4 regions of the Jejuibacter calystegiae genome follow, and region 2 is predicted to be linked to each of the others. Evidence: predicted binding sites of a transcription regulator. Region 2 holds the regulator's gene; each other region holds the start of a gene.

Region 1 (3,116 bases), 970 kb from region 2:
AACGCCACGGTGGCGATTATGGTCTGGCGATGGCCATTGTGGCCGGGACGGTGGCGATTCTTATCTGCCTGCTGGTGGCCTTTGGCCGGGAAACCCGGGGGATGGTGATTTCTGGCCAGCAGGGCGTAACCCCGGCGTCACGGCAACACAGTCATTGACAGAGATCGGCCCATGTGGCTTCTGTGAGCTCCGCAAGCCGGGAAGGCGATATACGTACGGCGCTATGGATGGCGCCCGCGGCGGGGAGAACTTCAGCAAATTGTTGCAGGGAAACATCGCAGTAAATCGGTAGCGGATTCTCCAGCCCAAACGGGCAGACGCCCCCCACCGGATGGCCGGTCCAGGTCACCACTTCATCGCTGCTCAGCATCCGGGCCCTGGCGCCAAAAAAGGACTTTAGCTTCTTATTGTCGAGGCGAGCGTCTCCTTTCGCGACGACCAGTACCACATTGTCTTTTACTTTGAGTGAGAGTGTTTTGGCGATCTGCCCGGGCGTTACACCATGAGCGACGGCGGCCAGTGCGACAGTAGCGGTACTCTGATTCAGTTCAATGATTTCAATATCGGGGGCATTGTCGGCAAAAAACTGCCTAACGGATTGCAGGCTCATTAATCTTCTCCTGATAAATGCGCCTGATAATCTGTCACAGGGAGAGCGGGCTGTAAACCGCCAGGACCGCTATAGCGACCGGGAATTCAGAGCTTTCTGTATGTAGGGGATTATTTCAGGGTGCAGTCGCCGCACTGCTGGACACCGGGCAGTCGGTTGCGCTGGCAGCAGGTGCGGCGTACCAGCAGGCCGTCGCGCGGAACGACGGTGCGAAACAGCGGGTTATCGCGACCGCAGCTTAACTGTTTGCTGAAGAAGCAGCGCTGGCGCAGGGCATGATACTGTTCATCGCCCAGCAGGGAACGGATTTCGCCCAGGAACCAGTTCACCAGATAGCCGGTGTTGCTCCAGATTAGCTTGCCGCTAACGCCGCCGCTGTTTTCCAGGGCGCTGACGACCGGCAGAATGCCATCCATCCACAGTGATTCCAGGCGCTGCTCAAACGAGAGTGTCGTGAGCTGGCGATTTTCGCGAACGTGCAGATGGAAGTGGGCGACGCGGCCGGTTTCATGGAAGACGGCGTGTACGGCGTCAGGGGCGACTGACAGCGCTTTACCAGAATGGAACAGCGCCAGCATTAGTGGGGGCACCAGCAGACCGATGTACCACTGCGCCCAGAGAGAGGCCAGTGGCTTATTCTGGCGCTGCGCATCCGGGTCGTTACGATAGATATGTTGCGCGTAGCTTGCCATCAGGGCTTCGAGGGTGGCGGGGCGGGACCATTCGCTCAGCGTCATTCCCTCTGCCGGAAGCTGGTCCGACAGAGTTATGGTCTCATTAAACCACGGGCGCTGTTCACTAAAGGCGGCACGAAGCGTTTCGGCCAGCGGCTGCATCCTGCCTGTCTGTTCCGGCAGCCAGATCCCCGGCTGCGCAATGTGCGTGCTCTGTAGTGACATGGGCGAATTGCCAATCTAAATGATAATGATTGCCAATCTTAATCATCGCTATAACCGATGGCAAGGGATTTCCTGGAAGGCATGCGTAGCATCAAAAAATGGTGATAGCAGAAGAAAAAAGTGGGCTGACAAATGAGAAGTACTACCATATGATACTGGTTATCATTATCAATTGTTGGAATGGTCGATATGTTGCAACGGGGTCTGGAAAGCGGTTGGGCTGGCCTGTTTTCTGGCGTTCTGGTGGCGTCGGGGCTGATATTGGGCGATCTCTCGTTTGGCACCTGGCGGTTACTGATGGCGCTGGCGATGGTGGCGACCGTCGCGATGCTGTTCCACCGGCGGCTGCGCCACTATCTGCTGTTGCCATCCTGCATTGTCGTCGCGATGGGAATGGTGCCTGTGCTGATGCATAGCGCAGCGTTTTCCGGCCATTAGCGGGAAGGGCATGAAAAAGCGTTTGGATTTTGGGGAAATAAGAGAAAAATCAGGAAGAGACTGGTGCGAGGGGAGGGACTTGAACCCTCACGTCCGAAAGGACACTAACACCTGAAGCTAGCGCGTCTACCAATTCCGCCACCTTCGCACAGTTTGTCTGATGTGATATCGCCCGCGCAGTGGTGCGAGGGGAGGGACTTGAACCCTCACGTCCGTAAGGACACTAACACCTGAAGCTAGCGCGTCTACCAATTCCGCCACCTTCGCAGGTACTGCTAACGATATCTTGTGGTTGTTGGTGCGAGGGGAGGGACTTGAACCCTCACGTCCGTAAGGACACTAACACCTGAAGCTAGCGCGTCTACCAATTCCGCCACCTTCGCATCACAGCGCGAGAAATCTCGCAACCACGGAGGCGCATTCTAGATGTTTTATCGCCGTCGTCAACAGTTAATTATGTGCCGTCATGCTGAATGGTGCAAAAAGCGGCACATTGGGCAAAAAACGTTAACGGCGGGCGCCGCGGCCATATATGGCGCGATATACCTTAAAGCGTCCGTTCTGGGCCAGCACCTCGTGACTGCCGAAAACTTCGTCCAGCACATTCGGATATGGCAGGAAGGCGTTGGCGACAATTCTGAGCTCGCCGCCGCTGTTCAGGTGGCGTACGGAGTGACGGATGAGCTGACGAGCTGCTTCCAGGCTGGTTTCGCGCCCTTCGTGGAACGGCGGGTTGGAGAGGATGATATCGAAACGCCCCTGTACGTCGGACAACACATTACTGGCCAGTACGTTGCCTTCCAGACCGTTTGCAGCAAGCGTCGCGCGGCTGGCGGCCAGAGCCGGGGCCGAAACGTCACACAGGGTCAGACGCACCTTGGGGGAATGACGCGCCAGCGCAACGGCGAGTACCCCGGCGCCGCAGCCTACATCCAGCACTTTACCTTTGGTATGGGGCATAAAGGTGGAGAGCAGCAGTTGGCTGCCGCTGTCGAGCCCGTCGCGGCTGAAGACTCCGGGCAGGGTTTTGATGGTCATGCCGTCGTGGTGATACTCGCCCCACCAGGCTTCAGGGTCGAAAGCCGGGCGCGTTTCGAGCTGGCCATAGTAGAAGCCGCAGCGTCGGGCGCTGTCCACTTTATTCAAAGTCGCATAGTCCGCCAGCATCT
Region 2 (3,116 bases):
CAAGCGCAATCAGCTCAAACGTGACAAAGTCCGCGGCCTGAAGCGCGTTGAGCTCAAACTCAATGCCGAGGCGGTGGATGCGCTCAATGAGCTCGCCGATGCGCGTAACATCAGCCGCAGCGAGCTTATCGAAGAGATTCTGCTGAGCCAGCTCGCCCAGCTCCGGGGCTAAGACCGCCCCTTACGCCGTCAGGTATGTTGCATACTGTGCACCCTGCGGCGAATAGCGGTTTCCGCACTCGAAGGGCTTCTGCTATGATTGCCCTATCCGTGGGCATTACGCAGCCACCATACTTTTTTAGATTCAAGAGGTTACTTTACTCATGGCAATCGTAGGCATTTTTTTCGGCAGCGACACCGGCAATACCGAAAATATCGCAAAAATGATTCAGAAACAGCTCGGTAAAGAAGTTGCTGAGGTGCATGATATTGCTAAAAGCAGCAAAGAAGACCTGGAAGGCTTCGATATTCTGCTGCTTGGTATCCCGACCTGGTACTACGGTGAAGCACAGTGTGACTGGGACGACTTCTTCCCCACGCTGGAAGAGGTAGACTTCAACGGTAAGCTGGTTGCGCTGTTTGGCTGCGGCGATCAGGAAGACTATGCGGAATACTTCTGCGACGCGCTGGGTACCATTCGCGATATTATCGAACCGAACGGCGCCACCATCGTGGGTCACTGGCCGACCGAAAGTTACCACTTCGAAGCGTCGAAAGGGCTGGCCGATGATGACCACTTCCTGGGTCTGGCTATTGATGAAGACCGTCAGCCGGAGCTGACCAACGAGCGCGTTGAGAAATGGGTTAAGCAGATCTCTGAAGAGCTGCATCTTGATGAAATCATCAACGCCTGATGATAAGTTGTTGCGGCGCGATCTGCGCCGCATTAATAGATATAACCGATAGTAATAATTGATACATTTCCTTAACTTTGCCCCACTAAGTTGTACAATAAGCCCGGTAAATTGGGCATCGGTGCCGTATCTGGCATAATTTTTCCCACTTTTTTATTCACATTTTTGCAGGTTGAACGCGGTTTTCATTTACCCTTCACGGTTCTATAATGAGACGCATTCATCTTTTTCATGAATTCTATGCAGTGCTCCAGAGGAGCTAAGTCATTAAGCAACAGGACATATTCCGCATGACTGACAACAATACCGCATTAAAGAAGGCCGGCCTGAAAGTCACGCTTCCCCGGTTAAAAATCCTGGAAGTGTTACAGGAGCCTGAAAATCACCATGTCAGTGCGGAAGACTTGTACAAGCGACTGATCGATATGGGTGAAGAGATTGGTCTGGCCACGGTTTACCGCGTGCTGAACCAGTTCGACGATGCAGGCATTGTCACCCGTCACAACTTCGAAGGCGGAAAGTCTGTTTTTGAGCTGACGCAGCAGCATCATCACGATCACCTTATCTGCCTGGATTGCGGCAAGGTGATTGAATTCAGCGATGATTCTATTGAAACTCGTCAGCGCGAGATCGCCACCCGGCACAATATCCGCCTGACCAACCACAGCCTCTACCTGTACGGCCACTGCGCTGAAGGAGACTGTCGGGAAGACGATGGCGCCCATGAGGCCAGCAAGAAGTAAGCGAGTCTACGCCACAGCCAAAAAAAACCGGAGATCGCTCTCCGGTTTTTTGTATAGAGAATAAAACCCCGGCGCAGAGGCCGGGGTTTTACTTATGGCGATTCAGGCGCGCAATATTAGCCGCCCATTTTCGCCCAGGTATCACGCAGTCCAACGGTGCGGTTAAATACCGGCTTATCGGCGCTGCTGGTCAGCCCATCAAGACAGAAGTAGCCTTCACGTTCGAACTGGTACGCGTTTTCCGGCTGTGCCGCCTTCAGGCTCTGCTCTCCGTAGCCCTGCTTCACCACCAGCGATTCTGGGTTAACGGTAGAAAGGAAATCTTCCGCCGAGCCCGGGTTCGCCACGCTGAACAGACGGTCATAGAGGCGGATTTCAATGGGCAATGCGTGAGCAGCGCTGACCCAGTGAATCACCCCTTTCACCTTGCGGCCATCGGCCGGATCTTTGCTCAGGGTATCAGCATCGTAGCTACAGCGAATCGCGGTGATATTGCCATCGGCGTCTTTTTCCACCTCTTCGGCTTTGATCACATAGGCGTTACGCAGACGTACCTCTTTGCCCAGCACCAGACGCTTATACTGCTTGTTCGCTTCTTCACGGAAGTCAGCGCGATCGATCCAGATTTCACCGCTGAAAGGCACCTCGCGGTTACCCATCTCCGGACGGTTCGGATGATTCGGCATGGTCACCATCTCGCTCTGCCCCTGCGGGTAGTTGGTGATGATAAGCTTAACCGGATCGATAACCGCCATCGCACGCGGCGCATTCTCATTCAGATCTTCGCGAATGCAGGCTTCCAGCGACGCCATCTCAACGGTGTTGTCCTGCTTGGTCACGCCGATACGTTTGCAGAATTCGCGGATAGAGGCCGCAGTGTAGCCACGGCGACGCAGACCGGAAATGGTCGGCATACGCGGATCGTTCCAGCCTTCCACTATCTTCTCGGTCACCAGCAGATTGAGTTTACGCTTGGACATAATGGCGTATTCCAGATTCAGGCGCGAAAACTCGTACTGACGCGGATGAGCCGGAATGGTGATATTGTCCAGCACCCAGTCATACAGGCGGCGGTTATCCTGGAATTCCAGGGTACACAGCGAATGGGTGATCCCTTCCAGCGCATCGGAAATGCAGTGGGTGAAATCATACATCGGGTAGATGCACCACTTATTGCCGGTCTGGTGATGATCGGCAAATTTAATGCGGTACAGCACCGGATCGCGCATCACCATAAACGGCGATGCCATATCGATCTTCGCACGCAGGCAGGCGGTGCCCTCGGCGAATTCACCGGCACGCATCTTTTCAAACAGCGCCAGGTTCTCTTCCACGCTGCGATCGCGATACGGGCTGTTCTTGCCCGGCTCGGTCAGAGTGCCGCGGTATTCACGAATCTGCTCCGGCGTCAGTTCATCAACGAAAGCCAGGCCTTTGTTGATCAGTTCGATGGCGTAGTGGTACAGCTGGTCGAAATAGTCAGAGGAGTAACGCACGTCACCCGCCCAGTGAAAGCCCA
Region 3 (3,116 bases), 200 kb from region 2:
AGCAGATAGCCTTCACTGGACTGATACAGGTTCGGCGCCTTAAACACCCGGGCGATCCCCGCCTTAATCTTGAAGTAGTCACCCAGCTCCTGCGATGCATTTAAACTGGGGCTCCAGTTCGAGCCAAATTCGGTGTGGTAGTCGAAACGTAGCCCCGGAATAATATTGGTGCCCGGGCGCAGCTCAATATTGTCTTCAAAATAGGCGGCGGCGGTATTGGCGCTGTTTTTACTGCTGCGCTCGCTGGCATCGCCGGAGATCGAGCCTATCGTAGTACCGGACGCATTGGTCATCGACATCGAATTAGGATCGTCCAGCGCCTCGCGGTTCCACTCCGCGCCCAGAGTGATGGTCTGGTCAAACAGCAGATTCAGCGGCAGGTTCACCTCGGCCAGCGAACGGTAGCTTTCCAGTTTGCTGGTATCGTAGTCGGTGGCGTTAATCATCCCTTCGACCTTACCACCCGCCCCTTCCTGCATCCGGGTGTTATGGGTGTTTTCGTAGTAGAACCCCAGTTTTGACTGCCCCCAGTCCCAGATACCGTTATGGGTTATGCCGTAGTTCTGGCGGTACATCCGGTTGGTCTCTTTCCCGTAAAGCGTGGAGATCAGACCGTCCGGGCTGACGTTGCTGTTACTGTACTGGGTATCCCCGGCGTAGATGTTGCCCTGGCGACTGTATCCCGCTTCAAAGTCGATGATCTGCCGGGGAGACAGCTTCCAGGAGACCATGGCATTAATGTCTTTATTGCGCACCCCTTCGCGCCCGGCGGCGTAAGAGCCATTCTGGGCGGTATTAATGTCGGCGGCGTCGGCATCGGTTTTATTGATATTGCCGTACAGGCGCATAGTCAGCGCATCCCCGGCCAGTGGCCCGCTCAGGCTAAAGTTGGCACGTTTAGTGGCGCCCTCCTGGTCATTCTCCGGCTGATTAGTAAACAGCGACAGCGAGCCGTGCCAGTCGTTAGACGGTCGTTTGGTGATGATATTCACCACGCCGCCCGCGGCGCCTGAGCCGTAGCGAGCGGCGGCGGGACCACGCAGCACTTCGATACGCTCGACCATTTCCGGCGGTACCCAGTTGCTGTCGCCACGGGTATCTCTTTCGCCGCGCCAGCTGTAGCGCACAGAATTACGGGAGGTCACCGGAATTCCGTCAATCAGTATCAGCGTGTTTTCTGGCCCCATACCGCGAATATCAATCTGGCGGTTATTGCCACGACTGCCGCTGGCGCTGTTGCCGGTCAGGTTAACCCCTGGCATTTTGCGGATGATATCGGACAGATCGTTTACCGGCGGATCCTTTTCGATATCGTCGGCAGTAATGATGGAGACCCCAGGCTGCTGTTTGAGCTCCTGCTCCGCAGTGGCCTGTACCACCATCACATCTCCATCCCCGACCGAAGAGTCATCTGCGGCAAACGCACTGCCGCCCGCCAGGCTGGCAATCAGTACAGCCAGCGGTGTCTTGATGTAATTTTTATTAATAAACATGACGTTATTTTCCATAATGTAACCAAATGAAAGGCGCAAATCGGGATGATAATGATAATCCTTATCATTACAATCCAGGGTAATGAATCTCCTTATTTTCTTCACAATTTCTTCAGCACTTGAGGCTACGGGGAAGAGTTCGACATCAACAACGCATGAGATAAATCTGTGGTTTTAATCAGCCCAAATGAAAAACCCACAGGACAATTCAACATCCGGCTATTAAAAGTGAAAAAACGGACATGAAATAATATTCATTCAAAAGAAATAAAAATGCATTAAAGGATAACTAAAATCGTCTCAGGGAAGAAAATCAAACATAAGAAAAAGCCATAGAAAATATAAAAAAAGAATTTTAATTTGCAATGCAAAAGATAAAGCCGTCAGCGTAGATAAAAATACGTTTTAATATACATTAAGTTAGATTCAATGCTAAAATATCAGGGGAGGCTTCACTCGCTTAAAAAAACAAAAAAATACTGTCTAAAAACCATAAAAAACATAAACATAACAACACTCATCCTGGCTCATACGTCTATCAGATGATTCAGCAGGCTGAACATCAGGGATGTACGATCTCACGTAGTAAAAAACAGGACTGCAATACCTGCACCAATATTCAGGATATTAATATGAGCTGGTTTGTCGATGCCTTTGCCACTTATCTGTACGGGCTTAAGGTGATAGCTATTGGTCTGGCCTGCCTGATGTTTATTAGCGGTCTGGACGACCTTTTTATCGATATCGTTTTCTGGTTGCGACGAATCAAACGTGCCCTCACGGTATACCGTAAGCATAAGCCAATGGACTACCGGGAACTGTACAAGCCCGATGAAAAGCCGCTGGCTATCATGATTCCGGCCTGGAACGAAACCGGGGTCATCGGCAACATGGCCGAACTGGCGGCCACCACCCTGGACTACGAGAATTACCATATTTTTGTCGGCACTTATCCTAACGATCCGGATACCCAGCGCGACGTCGATGAAGTGTGCGCTCGCTTTCCCAACGTGCATAAGGTGGTCTGCGCCCGTCCCGGCCCCACCAGCAAGGCCGACTGCCTGAACAACGTTCTGGATGCCATTACCCAGTTTGAACGCAGCGCCAGGTTTTCCTTCGCGGGCTTTATTCTCCATGACTCAGAGGATGTGATCTCCCCCATGGAGCTGCGACTGTTTAACCATCTGGTGGATCGCAAGGATCTGATTCAGGTTCCGGTTTATCCGTTTGAGCGCCAGTGGAACCACTTCACCAGCATGTCCTATATCGACGAGTTCGCAGAGCTGCACGGTAAGGACGTTCCGGTACGCGAGGCGATTGCCGGTCAGGTACCCAGCGCGGGCGTCGGCACCTGCTTTAGCCGCCGTGCCGTTATGGCGCTGCTGGCGGACGGCGACGGTATCGCCTTCGACGTACAGAGTCTGACCGAAGATTACGACATTGGCTTCCGCCTGAAAGCCAAAGGCATGAAAGAGATCTTCGTGCGTTTTCCGGTGGTGCGGGAAGAGGATAGCCAGCCCCGGCGTTTTTTACAGAGTCGCCGCACTTCCAACGTCATTTGCGTACGGGAATATTTCCCGGATACCTTTACCACCGCCATGCGCCAGAAATCGCGCTGGATCA
Region 4 (3,116 bases), 1.9 Mb from region 2:
GAGGGATTGAGGTGGGATGGGCGTCCTCCCGTTCCCTGTGGAGGACGCGCCGGGATAACGCTTACTTCGAAGAGGAACCGAAAAGTCCGCCCAGTACGCCCTTCAGAATGCCGCTCACGGTATCGCCTACGGTCCCCGCAGCCTCACCCGCAGTGTCACCAACACCGCCAATCACTTTATCTGCCAGTTTCGCTATGCTCACCACAGTGCTCAAAACGGAACCACCTGAAACATCGTCCAGCATCTCGTCCGACAGCTCGATCATGTTTGCTTCTGCTTTATCTGTCATCATAGTTTCCTCACTCTTTATCAGTGTTTACATAATGGTTCAGACCGTGATGTCACCATAACTGCCCCTGCTTCCTTTCACCCTCCTGGCTGAGCTGCCATTTCCGTGACGAGTTAAATCCTGGCACAAACATTAGAATTGTGAATGTTTTTAGGATTAGTTTTATTAAAAAATCGTTAACCACATGCTAATTGTGAGTAAAACACACGAAAAACCACAATACCAACGATGAATAAATAAGAACTGCTTATCTATTGATCCAGAAAGAACTTTGCCTGTTTCGGAGGGATACTTCGGGAATAAACCAAAAAAAAGCGAGCCCGAAGGCTCGCTTATCCGTCTTAAGTGACGCGATTATTTTTTAGCGGCGAAACGCGCTGCAGCTTCGTCCCAGTTCACCACGTTCCAGAATGCTTTGATATAGTCCGGGCGGCGGTTCTGGAATTTCAGGTAGTAAGCGTGCTCCCACACGTCCAGACCCAGGATCGGGTAGCCGGAAGCGCCAGAGATAGCTTCACCCATCAGCGGACTGTCCTGGTTTGCGGTAGAAACTACAGCCAGCTTGTCGCCTTTCAGCACCAGCCATGCCCAGCCGGAGCCGAAGCGGGTTGCAGCCGCTTTCTCGAACTCTTCCTGGAATTTCTCAACGCTACCGAAATCGCGCTCAATGGCGGCTTTCAGGTCGCCCTGCAGGGTGGTGCCTGTTTTCAGACCTTTCCAGAACAGGCTGTGGTTAGCGTGGCCGCCTGCGTTGTTACGCAGCGCGGTTTTCTTATCGGCCGGAACCTGATCCAGACGGGTAATCAGTTCTTCTACCGGCAGAGCAGCCAGTTCCGGCAGGCTTTCCAACGCAGCGTTGGCATTGTTTACATAGGTCTGATGGTGTTTGCTGTGATGAATTTCCATCGTCTGCTTGTCAAAGTGCGGCTCCAGCGCGTCGTAGGCGTACGGCAGGGATGGCAGTGTATAGCTCATACTCTTCTCTCCATTTATTGTCGGGCGGCAGAGTTTTTGTTAATGCCGCGTAAGCATTCGGTTCATTATAGTTAATTAAATGATATTGAAAATGTTTATCAATGCCACACATTTCGTGCGCATATTACTAAATCATAACTTTTGGTTATGATAGTAAAAATGTGAAGCCATACAAGCAATTCCTGATCATTTTGCCAGCCGACACGCCATTGCGGCAGCAGTGTAAAGGTTCTCCCAGGCGTCTCTTTTTTAGACTGCCAGACGGGTAGCGCCGCGAGCGATATCCGACAACCCCCAGGGAGAACAAAAAAATGAATGACGCAATTTCAACGGGCATCCTCTGGCATCTGGTGGGCGCAGCCAGCGCCGCCTGCTTTTATGCCCCCTTTAAAAAGGTCAAAAACTGGTCATGGGAAACCATGTGGTCCGTGGGTGGTATTGTCTCCTGGATAATCCTGCCCTGGGCAATCAGCGCCGCGCTACTGCCCAACTTCTGGGCCTATTACGGCTCCTTTAACGCTTCTACCCTGCTGCCGGTATTCCTGTTTGGCGCCATGTGGGGGATCGGCAATATCAACTACGGCCTTACCATGCGCTATCTCGGTATGTCGATGGGCATCGGTATCGCCATTGGTATTACCCTTATCGTCGGTACGCTGATGACGCCTATCCTGAACGGCAAGTTTGGCGTGCTGATCGGCACCCCAGGTGGCCAGATGACCCTGCTGGGCGTTCTGGTAGCACTGATCGGCGTGGCAATAGTCACCCGCGCAGGCCAGTTGAAAGAGCGCCAGATGGGCATCAGGGCCGAAGAGTTCAACCTGAAGAAGGGGCTGATTCTGGCGGTGATGTGCGGCATCTTCTCTGCCGGTATGTCCTTCGCCATGGATGCGGCCAAACCGATGCACGAAGCCGCAGCGGCGCTGGGTGTTGATCCTATGTATGTCGCACTGCCCAGCTATGTGGTGATTATGGGCGGCGGCGCGCTGATCAACCTGGGTTTCTGCTTCGTGCGCCTGGCAAAAGTGCCAGGAATCTCCCTGAAGGCGGATCTGTCGGTGATGAAGCCTCTGCTGATTACCAACGTCCTGCTTTCCGCACTGGGCGGCCTGATGTGGTACTTCCAGTTTTTCTTCTACGCCTGGGGACACGCCAAAATCCCGGCCCAGTATGACTACATGAGCTGGATGCTGCATATGAGCTTCTACGTACTGTGCGGCGGCCTGGTGGGGCTGATCCTGAAAGAGTGGAGCAACGCAGGACGTCGCCCGGTAGGGGTTCTGAGCATTGGATGTATCGTGATTATCATTGCCGCCAACATCGTTGGCCTGGGCATGGCGAAATAACGCGCGCTGTGGCACCCGGAACGATACGGCTACAGACCAGCGCGGGTGAGCACTGGCTCACTCGCGCTCCCCTCCTCCCGCTGGCGCCACTGGCTTGGCGAAGCCCCACTCTCCCGGGTAAAGACCACCGAAAAGTAGTTACTGTCTTCAAAACCACACTGCATCGCCACTTCGCTGATTCGCATAGCAGTATGGCGCAGCAGGTACTGGGCATGGCAGATGCGTAACTGGCGCAGATACTGGCCCACGGTCATGCCCGTCTGCTGGCGGAACTGCTGACGCAGAGTACGCACGCTGCACTGCTGCACGGCGCAGAAAGCCTCCAGATCGAAAGGGGCGCTCAAACTCCCCGCCAGTGCGGTAATGAGCCGATCCAGCGCGCCGCCTTCGGTTTCCTGGCCTTCAATCTGCTCTGGCAAATAACGGTGACGTTGCAGGAGCAGCAAAATCTGCAAAAACAGGGTTTCCGCCATCGACTGCGACAGCGTATCGCGTCGGGCGCTTTC

Evidence for each region. Region 2 encodes Fur, which represses iron uptake genes when iron is present. Its sites were predicted from a motif close to ATAATAATGAGAACNACTATCAA; they were not measured.
Region 1: fhuF (siderophore-iron reductase FhuF) is a predicted target of Fur. The motif match lies at 1,659-1,681, and genes of this name have one in related genera.
Region 3: FEM41_RS12370 (TonB-dependent siderophore receptor) is a predicted target of Fur. The motif match lies at 1,539-1,561, and genes of this name have one in related genera.
Region 4: sodA (superoxide dismutase [Mn]) is a predicted target of Fur. The motif match lies at 1,344-1,366, and genes of this name have one in related genera.

The regions. Positions count from the first base shown of each region.
Region 1 covers NZ_CP040428.1:1,938,851-1,941,966, forward strand. The annotation lists gene FEM41_RS08955 (MFS transporter) at 1-158, shown strand, start outside; gene FEM41_RS08960 (YbaK/EbsC family protein) at 152-610, opposite strand; gene fhuF (siderophore-iron reductase FhuF) at 721-1,509, opposite strand; gene FEM41_RS08970 (DUF1435 family protein) at 1,699-1,947, shown strand; tRNA gene FEM41_RS08975 (tRNA-Leu) at 2,009-2,095, opposite strand; tRNA gene FEM41_RS08980 (tRNA-Leu) at 2,128-2,214, opposite strand; tRNA gene FEM41_RS08985 (tRNA-Leu) at 2,244-2,330, opposite strand; gene rsmC (16S rRNA (guanine(1207)-N(2))-methyltransferase RsmC) at 2,455-3,116, opposite strand, start outside.
Region 2 covers NZ_CP040428.1:2,907,490-2,910,605, reverse strand. The annotation lists gene ybfE (LexA regulated protein) at 1-172, shown strand, start outside; gene fldA (flavodoxin FldA) at 324-854, shown strand; gene fur (ferric iron uptake transcriptional regulator) at 1,145-1,597, shown strand; gene glnS (glutamine--tRNA ligase) at 1,714-3,116, opposite strand, start outside.
Region 3 covers NZ_CP040428.1:2,711,593-2,714,708, reverse strand. The annotation lists gene FEM41_RS12370 (TonB-dependent siderophore receptor) at 1-1,493, opposite strand, end outside; gene nfrB (cyclic di-3',5'-guanylate-activated glycosyltransferase NfrB) at 2,126-3,116, shown strand, end outside.
Region 4 covers NZ_CP040428.1:995,333-998,448, forward strand. The annotation lists gene FEM41_RS04620 (hypothetical protein) at 62-292, opposite strand; gene sodA (superoxide dismutase [Mn]) at 644-1,264, opposite strand; gene rhaT (L-rhamnose/proton symporter RhaT) at 1,576-2,610, shown strand; gene rhaR (HTH-type transcriptional activator RhaR) at 2,640-3,116, opposite strand, start outside.